One region of the Streptomyces capillispiralis genome, then DNA from elsewhere that is predicted to be linked to it. Evidence: riboswitches for the same ligand, from Rfam matches in the RefSeq annotation. Region 1 holds a riboswitch; each other region holds the start of a gene.
The links. Region 1 has a riboswitch for cobalamin ahead of FHX78_RS11345 (ribonucleoside-diphosphate reductase subunit alpha). Riboswitches for the same ligand answer to the same signal wherever they lie in the genome.
Positions count from the first base shown of each region.

Region 2: another riboswitch for cobalamin. It lies ahead of FHX78_RS02700 (ABC transporter substrate-binding protein); the one in region 1 lies ahead of FHX78_RS11345 (ribonucleoside-diphosphate reductase subunit alpha).
Region 3: another riboswitch for cobalamin. It lies ahead of FHX78_RS07170 (energy-coupling factor ABC transporter permease); the one in region 1 lies ahead of FHX78_RS11345 (ribonucleoside-diphosphate reductase subunit alpha).
Region 4: another riboswitch for cobalamin. It lies ahead of FHX78_RS02675 (GHMP family kinase ATP-binding protein); the one in region 1 lies ahead of FHX78_RS11345 (ribonucleoside-diphosphate reductase subunit alpha).

Region 1 is NZ_VIWV01000001.1:2,759,555-2,763,944, forward strand. Features, by position in the region: gene FHX78_RS11330 (DUF3311 domain-containing protein) at 199-465, shown strand; gene mctP (monocarboxylate uptake permease MctP) at 462-2,090, shown strand; gene FHX78_RS11340 (GNAT family N-acetyltransferase) at 2,169-2,675, shown strand; cobalamin riboswitch at 2,688-2,862, shown strand; gene FHX78_RS11345 (ribonucleoside-diphosphate reductase subunit alpha) at 2,984-4,390, shown strand, end outside.
Region 2 is NZ_VIWV01000001.1:720,208-724,597, forward strand. Features, by position in the region: gene FHX78_RS02690 (MFS transporter) at 1-286, shown strand, start outside; gene FHX78_RS02695 (class I SAM-dependent methyltransferase) at 255-1,004, shown strand; cobalamin riboswitch at 1,096-1,216, shown strand; gene FHX78_RS02700 (ABC transporter substrate-binding protein) at 1,325-2,290, shown strand; gene FHX78_RS02705 (FecCD family ABC transporter permease) at 2,287-3,402, shown strand; gene FHX78_RS02710 (ABC transporter ATP-binding protein) at 3,399-4,184, shown strand; gene FHX78_RS02715 (FKBP-type peptidyl-prolyl cis-trans isomerase) at 4,387-4,390, shown strand, end outside.
Region 3 is NZ_VIWV01000001.1:1,763,710-1,768,099, forward strand. Features, by position in the region: gene FHX78_RS07160 (ABC transporter permease) at 1-367, opposite strand, end outside; gene FHX78_RS07165 (ABC transporter substrate-binding protein) at 388-1,977, opposite strand; cobalamin riboswitch at 2,179-2,361, shown strand; gene FHX78_RS07170 (energy-coupling factor ABC transporter permease) at 2,392-3,102, shown strand; gene FHX78_RS07175 (energy-coupling factor ABC transporter substrate-binding protein) at 3,099-3,530, shown strand; gene cbiQ (cobalt ECF transporter T component CbiQ) at 3,538-4,287, shown strand; gene FHX78_RS07185 (energy-coupling factor ABC transporter ATP-binding protein) at 4,284-4,390, shown strand, end outside.
Region 4 is NZ_VIWV01000001.1:713,143-717,532, reverse strand. Features, by position in the region: gene FHX78_RS02680 (cysteine synthase family protein) at 1-561, opposite strand, end outside; gene FHX78_RS02675 (GHMP family kinase ATP-binding protein) at 558-1,427, opposite strand; cobalamin riboswitch at 1,673-1,844, opposite strand; gene FHX78_RS02670 (ferric reductase-like transmembrane domain-containing protein) at 2,097-3,083, shown strand; partial or broken gene FHX78_RS02665 (hypothetical protein) at 3,121-3,303, opposite strand; gene FHX78_RS02660 (GNAT family N-acetyltransferase) at 3,615-4,187, opposite strand; partial or broken gene FHX78_RS02655 (tRNA (adenosine(37)-N6)-threonylcarbamoyltransferase complex transferase subunit TsaD) at 4,184-4,390, opposite strand, start outside.

The DNA of each region.
Region 1 (4,390 bases):
GCCGGGTCCGCGCCCACCGCGGACCCACTCCGCAAACCCGGCGAAGCGGGTGGTTGACAAGGATTTCGTTGCTGTTGCCTCTCGGTTGAGCGGCGCCTGGGTACCGCTATGCGGACGAGGGGTTACGACCAAGCCGCCCCCTGACCTAGATTTCCTGCGCATTACCGCCGGTGATCAGTGAGGGGACGGAGCCGTCAGATGTCACAAGCCCCAGAAACCAGAGGAGGGCCGGTGGTGACGCCCGTGCGCGTCGTCATCGCCCTCTGTCTCGTCGCACCGTTCGTGGCCATGCTGTGGGTCGGGTCCTACGCGAAGACCGACCCCCAGTTCATCGGCATCCCGTTCTTCTACTGGTACCAGATGCTGTGGGTGCTGATCTCCACCCTGCTGACGATGGTCGCGTACAAGCTCTGGCAGCGTGACCAGCGCGGCCGTGCCGCTTCGAAGGGCGGTGCGGCCCAGTGAACGAGGGCGTCAACGGCGTGGCACTCGCCGTCTTCATCTTCTTCTTCCTGCTGGTCACCGCGATGGGCTTCCTGGCCGCGCGGTGGCGCAAGGCCGAGAACGAGAACAGCCTCGACGAGTGGGGCCTGGGCGGGCGCTCCTTCGGCACCTGGGTCACCTGGTTCCTGCTCGGCGGCGACCTGTACACCGCGTACACCTTCGTGGCCGTCCCGGCGGCGATCTACGCGGCGGGCGCGGCCGGCTTCTTCGCGGTGCCGTACACGATCCTGGTGTACCCGCTGATCTTCACCTTCCTGCCGCGGCTGTGGTCGGTGTCGCACAAGCACGGCTATGTGACGACGTCCGACTTCGTGCGCGGCCGGTTCGGCTCCAAGGGGCTGTCGCTGGCGGTCGCGCTCACCGGCATCCTGGCGACGATGCCGTACATCGCGCTCCAGCTGGTCGGCATCCAGGCCGTGCTGGACGTGATGGGCGTCGGCGGCGGCGAGGACACCAACTGGTTCATCAAGGACCTGCCGCTGCTGATCGCGTTCGGTGTGCTGGCGGCGTACACGTACTCGTCGGGGCTGCGGGCCCCCGCGCTGATCGCGTTCGTCAAGGACACGCTGATCTACCTCGTCATCGCGGTGGCGATCATCTACATCCCGATCAAGCTGGGCGGCTTCGACGAGATCTTCGCCTCCGCGCGGGAGGCGTACAGCGAGACCAACCCGGCCACGGGCGCGCCGCGCGGTGCGCTGGTGCCGGGCGAGGCGGGCCAGTGGACGTACGCCACGCTGGCGCTGGGCTCGGCGCTCGCGCTGTTCATGTACCCGCACTCGATCACCGCGACGCTGTCCTCGCGCAGCCGTGAGGTGATCCGCCGCAACACCACGATCCTGCCGCTGTACTCCCTGATGCTGGGTCTGCTGGCGCTGCTCGGCTTCATGGCGATCGCGGCCGGCGTGAAGGTCAGCAACGGCCAGCTGGCGATCCCGCAGCTGTTCGAGAACATGTTCCCGGACTGGTTCGCGGGCGTGGCCTTCGCGGCGATCGGCATCGGCGCGCTGGTGCCGGCGGCGATCATGTCGATCGCGGCGGCGAACCTGTTCACCCGCAACATCTACAAGGACTTCATCAAGCCGGACGCGACCCCGGCGCAGGAGACCAAGGTCTCCAAGATCGTCTCGCTGCTGGTGAAGGTGGGCGCGCTGGTCTTCGTCCTGACCATGGACAAGACGGTCGCGATCAACTTCCAGCTGCTCGGCGGCATCTGGATCCTGCAGACCTTCCCGGCGCTGGTGGGCGGCCTGTTCACCCGCTGGTTCCACCGCTGGGCGCTGATCGGCGGCTGGGCGGTCGGCATGATCTACGGCACGGTCGCCGCCTACGGGGTGGCCTCGCCCACGCAGAAGCACTTCGGCGGTTCGGCCAAGGAGATCCCGGGCATCGGCGAGATCGGCTACATCGGTCTCACCGCCTTCGTCATCAACGTCCTGGTGACGGTGGTCCTCACCTTCGTCATGCGGGCCGTCAAGGCGCCCGAGGGCGTCGACGAGACCAAGCCGCAGGACTACACGGCGGACGCGGGCGACCCCGGCGTCGAGGTGGAGCTCCCGCCGGCCACGGCGGGCAGCACGCACTGACCCCTCGCGGGCACCGGGCGACGGGCCGTCGGAGAAATCCGGCGGCCCGTCGTCGTACCCGTCCGGCACACTCCCCTCATGGACATCGTCATCCGGCCGGTGGTGGCCGGCGAGTACGGGGAACTGGGCGAGATCACCGCGCGGGCCTATCTGCTGGACGGGCTGCTGGACTTCGGGGAGAGCGACGCGTACCTGGACGTGCTCAGGGACGTGGCGGGGCGGGCGGCCGCCGCCGAGGTGCTGGTCGCCGTGGAGGGCGGGGCGCTGCTGGGCGGGGTGACCTTCGTGCCGGACGGCGGGCCGATGGCCGACATAGCCCGGCCCGGCGAGGCGGAGATCCGGATGCTCGCGGTCGCCCGCGCGGGCCGGGGGCGGGGCGCCGGGGAGGCCCTGGTGCGCGCCTGCGTCGACCGGGCGCGGGCCACCGAGGGCTGCGTACGGGTGGTGCTGTCGACCCAGCGCACCATGCGCTCCGCCCACCGCATCTACGAACGGCTGGGTTTCACCCGCACCCCCGCGCGCGACTGGAACCCCCTGCCGGAGCTGGACGACATCACTCTCCTCACCTATGAGTTGACGCTCTGAAAGCAGCGCGACACAACATATGGGGTTGTCGGCGACACCCGGCACAAGATGTATGCTCATGCTCGCTGTCGCCGCAGGGGAATCCGGTGCGAATCCGGAACTGTCCCGCAACGGTGTACCCATGCCCGCCCGCCTGCCGGAGCGCATGGGCGTCAGTCCGAGGACCTGCCGACAGTGCGCCCGGCCGTCCGGTCCGGGTGCCTGACGTCCGGGCCTCGTGGGATGGGCCGGTGGACGCGACGCCCCGTGCGCTCGTGTGCTGCCCCCTGCCCTCGTGAGGCCCCCTGCCGAGCGAGGGAGAGCCCCACGTGACCATCGCGCCAGCCGATCCGGCTTCAGCGACCGACGTGACCGAGGAGGGCGGCGGCCCCGGTGCCGCGCTGCTGCGCACCCTGACCGAGCTGACCGCCGACCTGCCCGACGCCGACCCCGGACGGGTCGCCGCCGCCGCGCTGCGCGGCCGGTCCGCCGGAGCCGACGAGGCGGAGCTGCGGGAGCTGGCCACCGAGGCCGCGGCCGGGCTGATCTCCGAGGACCCGGCCTACTCCCGGCTCGCCGCCCGCCTCCTGACCATCGGCATCCGCGCCGAGGCCGCCTCGCAGGGCGTCACGTCGTTCACCGGGTCCGTCGCGACCGGGCACCGCGAGGGTCTGATCGCCGACCGGACCGCCGCGTTCGTCCGGCTGCACGCGGACCGACTCGACGCGCTCGTCGACGAGTCGGCCGACGACCGCTTCGGCTACTTCGGCCTGCGCACCCTCTACAGCCGCTACCTGCTGCGCCACCCGGTCACCCGCAAGGTCGTCGAGACGCCCCAGCACTTCCTGCTGCGCGTCGCCGCCGGTCTCGCCGAGGACGACACCGCGCGCGCGGCGGACGAGGTCGCCGGGCTCTACGGCCTGATGAGCCGCCTGGACTACCTGCCCTCCTCCCCCACGCTGTTCAACTCCGGCACCCGGCACCCGCAGATGTCGTCCTGCTACCTCCTGGACTCCCCCAGGGACGAGCTGGACTCGATCTACGACCGCTACCACCAGGTCGCCCGTCTCTCCAAGCACGCCGGCGGCATCGGCATCGCCTACTCCCGCGTCCGCTCCCGGGGTTCGCTGATCCGCGGCACCAACGGGCACTCCAACGGCATCGTCCCGTTCCTGAAGACGCTGGACGCCTCGGTCGCCGCCGTGAACCAGGGCGGGCGGCGCAAGGGCGCGGCGGCGGTCTACCTGGAGACCTGGCACTCCGACATCGAGGAGTTCCTGGAGCTGCGCGACAACACCGGTGAGGACGCCCGCCGCACGCACAACCTGAACCTCGCGCACTGGGTGCCGGACGAGTTCATGCGCCGGGTGAACGCCGACGCGCCCTGGTCGCTGTTCTCCCCGGCGGACGTGCCCGAGCTGGTCGACCTGTGGGGCGAGGAGTTCGAGGCGGCGTACCGGGCGGCCGAGGCGAAGGGCCTGGCGCGGAAGACCCTCCCGGCCCGCGAGCTGTACGGCCGCATGATGCGCACCCTCGCGCAGACCGGCAACGGCTGGATGACCTTCAAGGACACCGCCAACCGCACCGCCAACCAGACGGCCGAGCCGGGTCACGTGATCCACTCGTCCAACCTGTGCACGGAGATCCTGGAGGTCACCGACGACGGGGAGACGGCGGTCTGCAACCTGGGCTCGGTCAACCTCGGCGCGTTCGTCGACCCGGCGGCCGGTGACATC
Region 2 (4,390 bases), 2.0 Mb from region 1:
GCTGCGCCGCAGCCCTCGCTCCGACGCCGTGGTCTTCGGCCAGCAGCGGCTGGCCGCGGGCCTGGGCGCCTGCGCGAGCGGCATGCTGGGCGGGCAGTTGTACGGCCTCGGCGAACGGGCCGGACACACCGGCTGGTTCTGGCTGCTGGCAGCCGCCCAGTGTCTGTTGCTTCCCCCTCTTCTGCTGGTGCTGCGCCGTCGCACGGCGCGGCGTCCTGTCCCCGACGGCGACCATGAAGGAGCACTGACGCGCGATGACACGGACGGGCGGATTCCAGGACGATGACTTCTGGACCGAGTTCCACGACTTCCTCTTCTCCGAGCAGCGCTACGAGCAGGCCGGTGAACTGCTCGACAACTCCCCCCTGCTGGTCTTCCCACAGGGGTCGCGCGTGCTGGACCTGTGCTGCGGGCCGGGGGTGTTCACCGTGCCGCTCGCCCGCCGCGGTCACCGCGTGACCGGAGTGGACCTGAGCCCGGCCATGCTGGACCGGGCACACAAGCGATCGGCCGACGCCGGTGTCGAGGTGACGTACGTGCGGGCCGACGCCCGCGAGTACGAGGCACCGGGCGGCTTCGACGTCGTCCTCAACATGTTCACCTCCTTCGGGTACTTCGAGGACCCCGCCGACAACGCGCGCGTGCTGCGCACCATGTACACCTGCCTGGCACCCGGCGGCACCCTCGTCCTCGACCTCGCCGGGAAGGAGCTCCTGGCCCGCAGGGTCACCCCGCCCAAGGTGGTGCGGCGGGGCGACGACGTGATGGTGCAGACCGACACCGTGCTGGACGAGTGGGCGCGGCTGCGCAGCGAGTGGGTGCTGGTCCGGGGCGAGCGGGTGACGCGGGCCACCTTGACGTGGTTCGTGTACAGCGCGGTGGAGCTGCGGCGGATGGCCGAGGAGGCGGGGTTCGGCCGCGTGCAGGTCTTCGGCGGGTTCGACGGGCGCCCCTACGACGAGAGTGCCGAGCGGCTCGTCCTTCGGGCTGTGCGCGAGGCGTGAGGAAAGGCGGGGCGTGCGGCCGGGTCCGCACGCCCATGTGCCGTCGGCTCGGGAAGCCGTAGGATCACCTGGTCATCGCCGCGACGGGAGACAGGAAGCCGGTGCGAATCCGGCACGGTCCCGCCACTGTGACCGGGGAGCGCCCCTCCGACATGCCACTGCGCTGTGCGCGGGAAGGCGGAGGGAACGTCGATCCGGGAGTCAGGACACTGGTCCGTCGCGGGCCCGATCCGAGGAGCGCGGACTCCAGGAGGCTTCACGTGTCCCAATTGTTCACCCCTGCCCGCACGCGCGGGTTCCTTCGTTCCACGGCCGCTGCCATGGTTCTCTCGTCCGTGCTGCTGACCACCGGCTGCGGTGCGTCCGACGAGAGCGGCGCCGACGCAGAGGCCACCGCGGCCGCGCCCGAGGGCTTCCCGGTCACCATCGACAACTGCGGCGTGAAGACGACGTACGACAAGCCGCCGTCGCGGGTGGTCACCATCCACCAGCACCCGGCGGAGCTCATGCTCGCCCTCGGTCTGAAGGACCGCATGGCCGGAACGGCCTTCCCCGACTCCGCCGTCCTGCCCGAGCTGAAGAAGGACTACGAGTCCGTACCGGAACTGGCGGAGAGGGAACCGTCCTTCGAGACCGTCCTGGACGCCGAACCCGACCTCGTCTACGGCGGCTACGGCAGCGCCTTCGACGAGAAGGAGGGCCGCTCCCGCAAGGCGTTCGCCGACGCCGGCATCGACAGCTACCTCAACCGCGAGTACTGCGGCGAGAAGACGGTGACGATGAAGGACACCTACGACGAGATCCGCACCATCGGCAAGATCTTCGGCGTCCCGGACCGGGCCGACGAACTGGTCGCCGACCTCGAGGACCGCGTCGGCAAAGCCGCCGCCACGGTCGAGGGCGAGCCCGAGCTGCCCGTCTTCGTCTACGACAGCGGCGACAAGAGCGCCTTCACCGCGGGCGGCAAGAGCCTGGGCACCGAGCTGATCCGGCTGGCCGGCGGCGAGAACGTCTTCACCGACCTCGACGACGTCTTCGGTGACGTCTCCTGGGAGCAGGTCGTCGAGCGCAAGCCGGAGGTCATCGCCATCTACGACTACGCCGGCGCCGGAAGCGTGGGGGAGAAGAAGAAGTTCCTGCTCTCCCAGCCCGCGCTCGCCGACGTACCCGCCATCAGGAACAAGCGGTTCGTCGTCCTGCCGCTGACCGCCACCCTGGTCGGCATCCGCTCGGCCTACGCGGTCGAGGACCTGGCCCGCGGGCTGCACCCCGAGAGCTTCCGGTGACCCAGGCCGCCACCGGCGCGTCCACCGAGCGGACGGTTCAGCCGCACAAGACCACCGGGCCCGGGGCGGGCCGTACGAGGCCGGCGGTCACGCTGCTCGTACTCGCCGCTCTGCTCGTCGTCTCCGCCACGGCCGGCCTCGCCATCGGCTCCGTCCAGGTGCCGCCCGGCCAGGTGTGGGGCATCGTGACGCACGCGCTGGGTGCCGACTGGCAGGATCCGGACTGGTCGCGGGCCCGGGAGACCATTGTGGTGGACGTGCGGGCGCCGCGGGTGCTGCTCGGTGCGGTCACCGGGGCCGGTCTGGCGGTGATCGGTACCGCGTTGCAGGCCCTGGTGCGCAACCCGCTCGCCGAGCCGTACCTGCTCGGCGTCTCCTCCGGGGCGTCCCTCGGCGCGGTCTCCGTGATCGTGTTCGGGGTCACCCTCTTCGGGCCGGCCTCCCTGTCGGTGGCCGCCTTCGTGGGCGCCCTGGGCGCGCTCCTGCTCGTGTACGCCACCGCCCGCACCGGCGGCCGCATCACCTCGGCACGGCTGGTGCTGTCCGGGGTGGCGATCGCGGCGGTACTCACCGCGGTCCTCGATCTGCTGCTGCTCACCACCGACCGGGGCAACGAGGCCCGCGCGGTTCTCGCCTGGACCCTCGGCGGCCTCGGCGGGGTCAACTGGGGCACCCTGTGGCTGCCGAGCACGGCCCTGCTGCTCGGTGTCGGCGTCCTCATGGCGCAGGCCCGCAACCTGAACCTGCTGCTGGCCGGCGAGGAGGCGGCGACCACGATGGGTCTGGACGTGGCCCGGTTCCGTGCTCGTCTGTTCGTCGTGCTCTCCCTCGTCACGGGCGTGCTGGTCGCGGCGGCCGGACCCATCGGCTTCGTCGGCCTGATGATGCCGCACATCGTGCGCCTGTTCGTCGGCGGCGACCACCGCCGGGTCCTGCCGACGGCGGCACTCGGCGGAGCGGTCTTCCTCATCTGGGCCGACATCGCCGCGCGGACGATCGCCGCGCCGATGGAGATACCCGTCGGCGTACTCACGGCCCTGTGCGGCGGGCCGTTCTTCCTGTGGCTGATGCGCCGGGACGCCCGGCGCGGCACCGACCGAGGAGTGGCATGACCGCGACCGAACTGAGCGTCGACGGCGTCACGCTCAGCGCCGGAGCCCGTCACCTGGTGCGTGACGTCTCCCTGACCGCCCGTCCGGGTGAGACCATCGGGCTCGTCGGCCCCAACGGCAGCGGCAAGTCCAGCCTCCTGCGCACCGTCTACCGCGTCCTGCGCCCCGACACCGGTCAGGTCCGCGTCGACGGCGGCGACGCCTGGTCACTGTCGGTGCGGCAACTGGCCCGCACCGTGGCAGCGGTGGTCCAGGACTCGGCGGCCGACTTCGACCTCGCCGTCCGCGAGGTCGTCGCCATGGGCCGCACCCCACACAAACGACTCCTCGCCGGTGACACCCCCGAGGACGCCGACCTCATCGACTCCGCACTCCTGGCGGTCGACGCCGTCCACCTGGCCGACCGCCCCTTCGACCGGCTCTCCGGCGGCGAGCGCCAGCGCGTCCTCATCGCCCGCGCCCTCGCCCAGCAGCCCACGCTCCTCGTCCTCGACGAACCCACCAACCACCTCGACATCCGCCACCAACTGTCCGTGCTCGGCACCCTGCGCCGCCTGCCCACGACCGTCCTGCTGGCCCTGCACGACCTCAACCTGGCCGCCTACTACTGCGACCGCCTCTACGTCCTGCACGCCGGTGAGGTCACCGCCTCCGGCCCACCCGCCGAGATCCTCACCCCCCACCTCCTGGCCGAGGTCTACGGAGTGGAGACGGAAGTCACCATCCATCCGCGCACGGGCGCCCCGCAGGTGACGTTCCTCCCCGAAGAGCCACACGTCTGAAGGCACCAACCCGAGCCACCGCGTCCCGCCCGAGTGTGCGGGGGCTCGTGCGCCGGCCGTGCGACGGACCGCCCTGCGCGGCCACTGATCCGGTGCGCTCGGGAAACCGGCGTGCGCGTTAGCGTGACCCTCTGCCGCATGGAGTGTCCATGGGCCGGGTCGGCCCGCACGAGGGTCCGCGACGGAGAGTGACGGAACTGCGATGA
Region 3 (4,390 bases), 1.0 Mb from region 1:
CGAGCACGCCGAGCAGGGTGCCGAGCAGGACCGCCGCGGCGAACGCGACGGCGCACAGCAGCGTGGACCACACCAGGCGTTCGCCGATGACCTCGGCGACCGGCTGGCGCATGACGGTGGACCGGCCGAAGTCGCCGCCGAGCGCGGAGGTGAGCCAGTCCCACCAGCGGACGGCGAACGGCCGGTCCACGCCGAGGTTGTCGCGCAGCCGGTCCAGGGTCTCCTGGTCGGCGCCGAGCGCGGCGGTGCCGGCGTAGGCCTTGACGGGGTCGAAGGGGGAGGCGGCGGCCACGGCGAACACGCCGAAGGTGACGACGAGGAGGACGGGCACGGCGAACAGGGCCCGCCGTGCCGTCAGTCGTGCCATCGCCGCCCAGGGCAGGGGTGTCATGCGCGGGGCTGCCAGTCCTCGGCGTTCCACCAGGGGCCGCTGGCGAAGCCGTGCTCGTGCGGTTCGGTCTGGGTGGTCAGGCCCTCCCAGCGGTCGGCGAGGACGTAGAGGTGGTCGATGTGGGTGAGGACGGTGTAGCCGGGGTTCTTCACCAGTTCGCGCTGGAGCGTGTCGTAGGCGGCCTCGCGGGCCTTGGCGTCCTGGGCGCGGCGGCCGGTGTCGAGGGCCCGGTCGACGGCCGGGTTGTCGTAGCGGGCCATGTTGTTGAAGCCGTCGCCGGCGAGGGAGGAGTGCAGCAGGGTGTAGAGGCCGAAGTCGGGGTCGCCGGTGCTGCCGAAGCCGGCGAGCACGGCGTCGTGCTTCATCCGGGGTTCGATGACCTCCCAGGTGGCGCTCTCCACGCGGACGTCGATGCCGGCCTCCTTGGCGTCGGAGGCGTAGGCGAGGGCGTGGTCCTGGCGGACCTTGTCGCCGGAGGGGTAGTAGAGGGTGAACCGGGCGGGGCGGTTGGCCTTGGCGCGGACGCCGTCCTTGCCGGGCTTCCAGCCCGCCGCGTCGAGGATCCTGCCGGCCTCGGCGAGGTCCCGGGGGCGTTCGATGCCGTCGGCGAACCAGGGGTCGTCGACGGGCAGCGGTCCGTAGGCGGGGCGGCCGGCGCCGTCGAGGATCTTGTCGACCATGGCCTCGCGGTCCACTGCGAGGTCGAGGGCGCGGCGGATCGCGGTGTCGCCGGTGACCGGGTCGCCGGTGGGCAGGGTGACGGCGCGGAAGTCGTAGGAGGTCGCCCGGTAGGTCTTCTTGTCGTCGTCGCCCTTGAAGGTGGCGGCGAGGTTGGGCGGGAGGGTCGCTCCGTCGAGGTCGCCGGAGCGCAGCCGGGTGGCGCGGACGTCGTCGTCGGCGATGATCGCCATGGTGAGCTTTTTCACCTTCGGCGCGCCGCCCCAGTAGTCCGGATTGGCCTTGAAGGTGAGCTTTTCGCCCTTGCTCCAGCCGGTGAGGACGTACGGTCCGGTGCCGACCGGCTTCGTGTTGAAGGAGCCGGTGTTGGGGTCCTGTCCGCCGGCGACGTGCTCGGGGACGATGGGCAGGACCGTGCGGGCGGCGAAGGCCGCGTAGGGGTGGTCGAGGGTGAAGACGACCTTGCCGTCGCCCTCCGCCCGGACCTCGTCGATGACGTCCAGTTCGCTCCGGGCGGTGTTGTTCGTCCGGTCGTCCAGCACGGTGCGGTAGGTGAAGACCACGTCGTCGGCGGTGAGCGGTTCGCCGTCGCTGAACCTCACGCCCTCGCGCAGGGTGTACGTGTAGGTGCGGCCGCCGTCGGTGACCTCGGGGAGCGCCTTCGCCAGCGCGGGCTTCAGTTCCATGGCGGCGTCGCGGGCGAGGAGGCCGTCGAAGATCTTGGAGTTGCCGTCCTTGCCGTAGCCGAGCAGGGGGCTGAGGGTGTCCGGTTCGGACGGGACCCCGATCACGACGGATGCGGCGGACGCGCCGCCGTCCTCGCCGCCGCCGCCCGGCGCCGAGCAGGCGGCGACGGCGCCGGCCATGGCCATCGCCGCGGCGGCACCCCGTATTCGTCGGGTCGTCATCGGTCCTCACATCCCTGATGCCTGAAAATCGTTGTTGCATATTAAGTGCAGCAAGGCTCTACCCAGGACGGCGGCCCCTCAGTCCACGGCCTCGACGGACGGCGCCGCCCGTGTCAAGTGCGCAGGTGTGCGCCGGGGTGCGAGCCGTCGGGCGCTGTCCGCGCGCCCCCGTGGCCGCTTGTCACCGGACCGGAACCGGCACTACTGTCGCCACGCCTTGGTGACGGGAAATCGGTGCGATACCGGTGCGGCCCTCGCCACTGTGATCGGGAAGTCCGGCTCCAGTCCTCACGGACGGCCACTGGGTCCTTCGGGACCCGGGAAGGCGGAGCACGGGCGGTGGTACCCGTCAGCCAGGAGACCGGCCAAGGCGCGTCAACCATCCACGAGGTGCTGGAGAGGGTCTGCTGAGCCATGCACATAGCCGAGGGTTTTCTGCCGCCGGCGCACGCGGTCGCCTGGGGCGCCGCGTCGGCGCCGTTCGTCGTCCACGGAGCCCGGTCACTCGTCCGTGACATCAGGGAACGGCCCGAGAGCACCCTGCTGCTGGGCGCGTCGGGAGCGTTCACGTTCGTGCTGTCCGCGCTGAAGCTGCCGTCCGTCACCGGCAGTTGCTCCCACCCCACCGGCACGGGGCTCGGCGCGATCCTGTTCCGGCCGCCGGCCATGGCGGTGCTGGGCACCATCACCCTGCTGTTCCAGGCGCTGCTGCTCGCCCACGGCGGGCTGACCACGCTGGGCGCCAACGTCTTCTCGATGGCGGTCGCCGGTCCCTGGGCCGGGTACGGCGTCTACCGGCTGCTGCGCCGGTACGGCGTGCCGCTGATGCCGGCGGTGTTCTCCGGCGCGTTCGTCGCCGACCTGGCGACCTACTGCGTGACCAGTGTGCAGCTGGCGCTCGCCTTCCCCGACCCGGGCAGTGGATTCCTGGGCGCGCTCGGCAAGTTCGGCTCCATCTTCGCCGTCACCCAGATCCCGCTCGCGGTGAGCGAGGGCCTGCTGACCGTGCTGGTGATGCGCATGCTGGTGCAGTCGAGCAAGGGGGAGCTGACCCGGCTCGGGGTGCTGGTGACCTCGGCGGCCGGACGGACGACGGCCGACTCGACGGGGGCGGTGACCCGATGAGCCGCAACGCCAGGATCAACACCCTGCTGCTGGTGCTCGTGGCCGCGCTCGCGGTGCTGCCGCTCGCGCTCGGACTGGGCGACCACAAGGAGGAGCCGTTCGCGGGCGCGGACGCCGAGGCGGAGACGGCGATCACCGAGATCGACCCGGACTACGAGCCGTGGTTCTCGCCCCTGTACGAACCGCCGTCCGGGGAGATCGAGTCGGCGCTGTTCGCCCTCCAGGCGGCGATCGGCGCGGGCGTCCTCGCGTACTACTTCGGGGTGCGGCGCGGACGGCGGCAGGGCGAGGCGCGGGCACGCGCGCGGAGGGAGGAAGGACCGGGGCCCGACGCCGGGGCCGGTGAGGCCGGGGCCGGGGCCGGTGAGGCCGGGGCCGGGGCCGGCGGGGGCGTGGGCGGCGGGGCCGCGTCCCGGCGGGGGGACTGAGCCCCCCGTGCTGCCGATCGACGCGGCGGCCCACAGCAGCCGCTGGCGCCACCGTCATCCCGTGGACAAGGCCGTGCTGGGACTCGGGCTCACCCTGCTCGCGATCTCGCTGCCGCCCTGGCCGGGCGCGGCCCTGGTGCTGGTCACCGCGCTCGCGGTGCTGCTCGGCCCGGCGGGCGTGCCGGGCCGGCGGCTGTGGCGCGCCTACCGGGTGCCGCTGGGCTTCTGCCTGACCGGGGCGCTCCCGCTGCTGGTGCGGGTGGGCGGGCCGGACGGGTTCGTGTCCTGGGCCGCGGACGGGCCGCCGCGCGCCGGGGAGCTGCTGCTGCGCACGTCGGCGGCCTCCCTCGGCGTCCTGCTGTTCGCGTTCACCACCCCCATGTCCGACCTGCTGCCCCGCCTGGTCCGCGCCGGGGTGCCCGCGCCGCTCGTCGACGTGGCGCTGGTGACGTACCGGATGAGTTTCCTACTGCTCGACTCGGTGCGCCGGATCCGGCAGGCGCAGGCGGCCCGGCTCGGGCACACCACCCGGGCGGCGGCCTGGCGGTCCCTCGGCGGGCTCGGCGCGACCGCGTTCGTCCGGTCCTTCGACCGGGCGGCACGGTTGCAGAACGGGCTCGCCGGGCGCGGCTACGACGGCACCCTGCGCGTGCTGGTGCCCGAGGCCCGTGTCTCCGTCCGGTTCGCGGCGCTGAGCGTGGCGCTGCTGGCGGCGCTGGCCGCCCTGACCCTCGTACTGGAAAGGCCGTTGTCGTGAGCGAGTCCGTCCTGGTGGCCCTGCGGGGCGCGTCCTTCGCGTACGAGGACGGCCCTGCCGTGCTCAGCGGCCTGGACTTCGAGGTGCGCGAGGGGCGTGCGCT
Region 4 (4,390 bases), 2.0 Mb from region 1:
CACCGAGGGGTCCGTAACGCGCAGGTGTTCCACGATGCCGCCGGTCGAGGCTCCGGAACCCACCCCGCCGACGACGGTCAGCGGTGTCGCCGGGAACTCCGCCGCGATCCGGTCGGCGACCTCTTGGTAGCCGAGGTAGTGGACGTCGTCGTGGTACTGGCGCATCCAGTGGTGCCCGGGATCCTCGGCGAGGATCTCGCGCACCCGCCGCACCCTCAGTTCCTGGTCGAGCCGGAGGTTTTGCGACGGTCTGACCTGTTCCACCGTAGCGCCGAGGATCTCCAGCTGAGCGAGGGTGGTGGCGTCGACAGTGGTGGACGCGACGATGCGGCACCGCATGCCGTAGCGGTGGCAGGCCAGTGCGAGGGCGTAGGCGTAGATGCCGCTGGAGCTGTCGATCAGGGTCTGGCCCGGACGGACCGTGCCCCGTTCCAGCAGATGACGGACGGCGGCCAGGGCCGAGTAGATCTTCATCGACTCGAACCGCAGCAGGACCAGGCCGTCGGTGAGCCGGACGAGGTCCGGGACTTTCAGGGCGTCGGCGATGTGGGGGTGGATCACCCGTAGCCTCCTTGGGCGAAGGTGCACTGGTGGCCGAGCGAGTGGAGGAACGCGGAGAGTTCGGACTTGACCTCGGCCGGTGGGCGTGAGGCGAAGAGATAGCCGGCCAGGCAGCCGGTGTGGGCGACGAAGATGCCGTCGGCACCGAACCGTTCACGATGGGCTCGCAGGCTGCCGAAGGTCGCCTTGGGCAGTACCTCCTGGGACAACGCGGCGCTGACCGTCGCGGCACGCGCTACGGCGGCCGGGTCGCCCGAATCGAAGCCCTTCACCAGATCGGTCAGGCACCGCTGGTACTCCTCGCTGCGGCGCCGGTAGTGGTCCAGCAGCAGGGGAGTGACGGCGGCGGTGTCCACCGTGCCGGGTTCCGTGACGTAGGCGGTGTGGAAGCCGATGTCCGGGCCCAGTCGCCGCACCACCCGGTGCCGGCCGCTGAGGTACAGGGCGAACTCGTCGAGGAAGACGCTGTCGGCGCGCTCGATGCCCGCCAGGACGCCGAGGACCACGTCCGTGTCGTACGGCAGGGAGAAGACACGGAACAGGCAGCGCAGCGTCGCCACGATGTCCGCCGTGGAACTGGCCATCCCCACGCCCACCGGCAGTTCGGAGTGGGTGTGCCAGTCGCCCGGTGGCAGGGTGAGGCCGTAGTGGTCCAGGAAGAGCCGGGCCGCTGTCGCCGACTTCTCACCGAGTGCCGACGGACGCGGCGAGCCGGCCGTCGTCCTCGGTGTGAAGTACACCCAGGAGTGACGGTCCACGGGGAAGGACACCACCGCGATCTCAGGATCGGTGCCCGCTCGCAACGGGCCCTGGTACAACTCGCCCAGAGTGCCGTGGCAGACACCGGACACCGTGCCGCCGGACACGCCCGGTTCCTGGAGGACGCCCGCGACGGGTTGGAGAATCGTCGGCCCCGGTCCGTCGGACGACACGTCGCCCCGGGGTCGGTACGGCCGACGCGAACCGGCTGGGTCCCGCACACCATCCTCCTCCGTACCGGGCCTTGAACACCGACAGGGAAGGAGGCGCAGCCACACGCACGACGGACGACCGCCCGTACCGCCGACCCGGTCCACGAGGTCACGAGCACAGCCCGCGCGGGACGCGGGCGCAGTGGCAGGTCCTCGGACTCGCGGGCACGTCCGCCGAAAGGGCCGACACCTACCGGCCGTCTCTTCCCCGGCCCTGACGTGGACCCCGTGACATCGACGGCTTTCGTTCCCACTCACCGCTGTGGGACAGCCCCGGATTCGCACCGGGTTCCCTCTTGTGCCGCGCCACCGGGCGTCCGGGTGGACGGGAGGCGCGAACCGACTGCGTGCATCAGCGTAGAGGCGCTCGTATTCCTGCGACAGTGGGGCTTCGGCGGTTGTCTTGAATGTGGAGGGGAGGCGGAGACCAGGTGTGCCCCGTGCGGTTCCCGTGGTGGCTCTGGCCGGATAACGCCTCTGAGGATCACTGCCCCGTCAGTCAGACTTGTTGCCTCACGCCACATGCGCACCGTTGCTGCGGTGGCCCGTGCCCGGAGGCCCCTGATGACGTCAGACGCGAGGCCGGACGAAGACGGGGCAACAGCCCCGCCCGAACGGCGACAGCCTCCCGGTGACCGCGTCGCGCTGCGCGGCGACCTGCGGGCCGCCCTGCCCGACGCCACCGCGGCGATGGTGGTCACGGCGCTCGTGTTCGCGTTCCTGTGGGCGCGCATGGAGTCCGGCGCGTCGGACACGGTCGCGGTCATGCCGTTCATGGACGACCCCGGCACCTACTGGATGTACCTGCTCAGTCAGGCGTTCGGGTGGTCGGGCCTGCTGTGGGCCTGGGGCACGGTCATGCTCGGTCTGCTGCTGTCGGGGCCGCGCCCCGCCCGGCTGCCGGTCTCCCGGCAGGTGCTGGAGCGCTGGCACCGCACCACGAGCCTGACGACGACGGCGCTGATGTTCGCCCACGCGCTGATGTTCGCGGCGGAACTCGTGCGCTACGAGACGAAGGTGGACTGGGCGGAACGGTTGTGGGTGGCCTTCGCCGACAGCTTCGTGCCCGGTTGGTACGACTCCGGGACCGGCCGGATCGCCATCCCGATCGGCCAGGGTGCCCTGTACCTGGCGATTCCGCTGGGACTGTTGTTCTACGTCCGGCACCGCATCGGAGCGAACACCTGGCGACGGCTGCACCGTTTCGTGATCGTCGTCTACGTGCTCAGCGTGTGGCACACCCTGCTGTACGGAACCAACGTCTGGTACGGGGAGTGGCCGCGCACCGTGCTGTGGCTACTGCAACTCCCGGTCGGGGTACTGCTGTTGCTGCGTCTGCTGAGACCTGCCCGGCGGGCCGAACGGCTGGGTGCGCCGAAGGGCGGCGTGGGCGCGGCCCGTCCGGCCTGGTGGGCGCGCGCGGCAGGACGGGCCGCCGTCGCAGCCGTGCTTGTCGGGCTGGTCATCGTGGTGGTGTCCGGCCGTGACGGCGGACGGGACCGTCCGACTCATCCGCCCGCGACGGCCCCCCACACCCAGGAGACGGACTGACGACCGGCACGGCGTCCCGGGAGGGGATGCTGGCCGACGACAGGGCTTCCTGGATCTCCGCCCTGCTCCGCTCCTCGTAGCCGGCCGTGTCGATCCGCCCGGAGCGCGGGTCGGCGCGGGCGGTGCGCAGTTCGCCGGTCTGCGGTAAGGAGCCGATGCTCGTGGTCGGCAGCAGTATCAGCCCGAGGTGGGCGCGCTGGGCGGTGGCGCGCTCCGCATACAAGGCAGGGCCGTCCGCCTGATAGGTACGCCGACCCGCCCCCGAGGCCACCGGGATGTCCGCGCACAAATGGTTCGCGCACGGGCAGTCGGCCCGTCAAGAACGCGGACGCTCCTGATCCGGGCGGTGACCATGTCACGCGCCCCGAACGGTGCCAGGACCCCGCCGTCTCGGGCCAGTACTTCACGAACGGCAGGGGCGGGGCAGGGGTCGGCAGTGGAGCGCCGGGGACCACGTTGTGGCGGGCTCGGTGACGATGTCGGGGAAATGGCGGCGGATTTCAGCGGTGTGCGAGGCGGGGCGCCGAAGGCTCACAGGGGGAACGGGGCGAGGGAACGGGCGGGGTGGCGCGGACCGAGGAAGACGACGATGCCCTTGCCGCCGGGGGAAGGGCGGGTGGCCTGCGTCCAGCCGTGGCGGCGGTAGAAGGCCAGGGCCCGCCCGTTACGGACCGAGGTGAGCAGCCATGCCCGCCCCTCGGGCGCGTCTGCGGTCACCGCGTCGAGGAGGCGGGCGGCGAGGCCGGTACCGCGGGCGGTGGGCCTGACGGCGAGTTCGTCGATCTCCCGGGCTCCGCACAGCCAGTCGGCGGTGCGGTCGTTGCCGAGGCCGGCGGCCGCCTGGGGATAGCAGCGGTCGGTGGGGAAGGGGGCCGGAGTGGTCATCGCGGTGGCGAAGCCGACGACCTCTCCGTCGCGCACGGCGGTCGCGGCGGTGAACCCGGCACGCCGTACGCTCACCGGCAGCCGGGAGACGAACTCGGTTGCCTGCGCCTCGTCCTCGTTCCAGGGCGGGGTGCAGAAGGCGTCGACGTACACCGAACGCAGTGACTCGGTGTGCGCGAGTATCCCGGCGTCCCGGTACACACGGATGTCGGTGGTCATGAGGCGGCCACCGCCTTCCCCATGACGACGGGATGCAGTGCGGCGTACTCCAGCGGTGCCGGCGCGGAGCCCACCCGTACCAGAAGGTCGCCGACGGGGGCGGTCCTCGCGCCGCTGCCAGTGCACAGCCGCAGCGGCGGCAGTCGCAGTTCGACGCCCGCCGCCAGACGGTGCTCCTCGGCCGGCGACCGTACCCGCGAGTC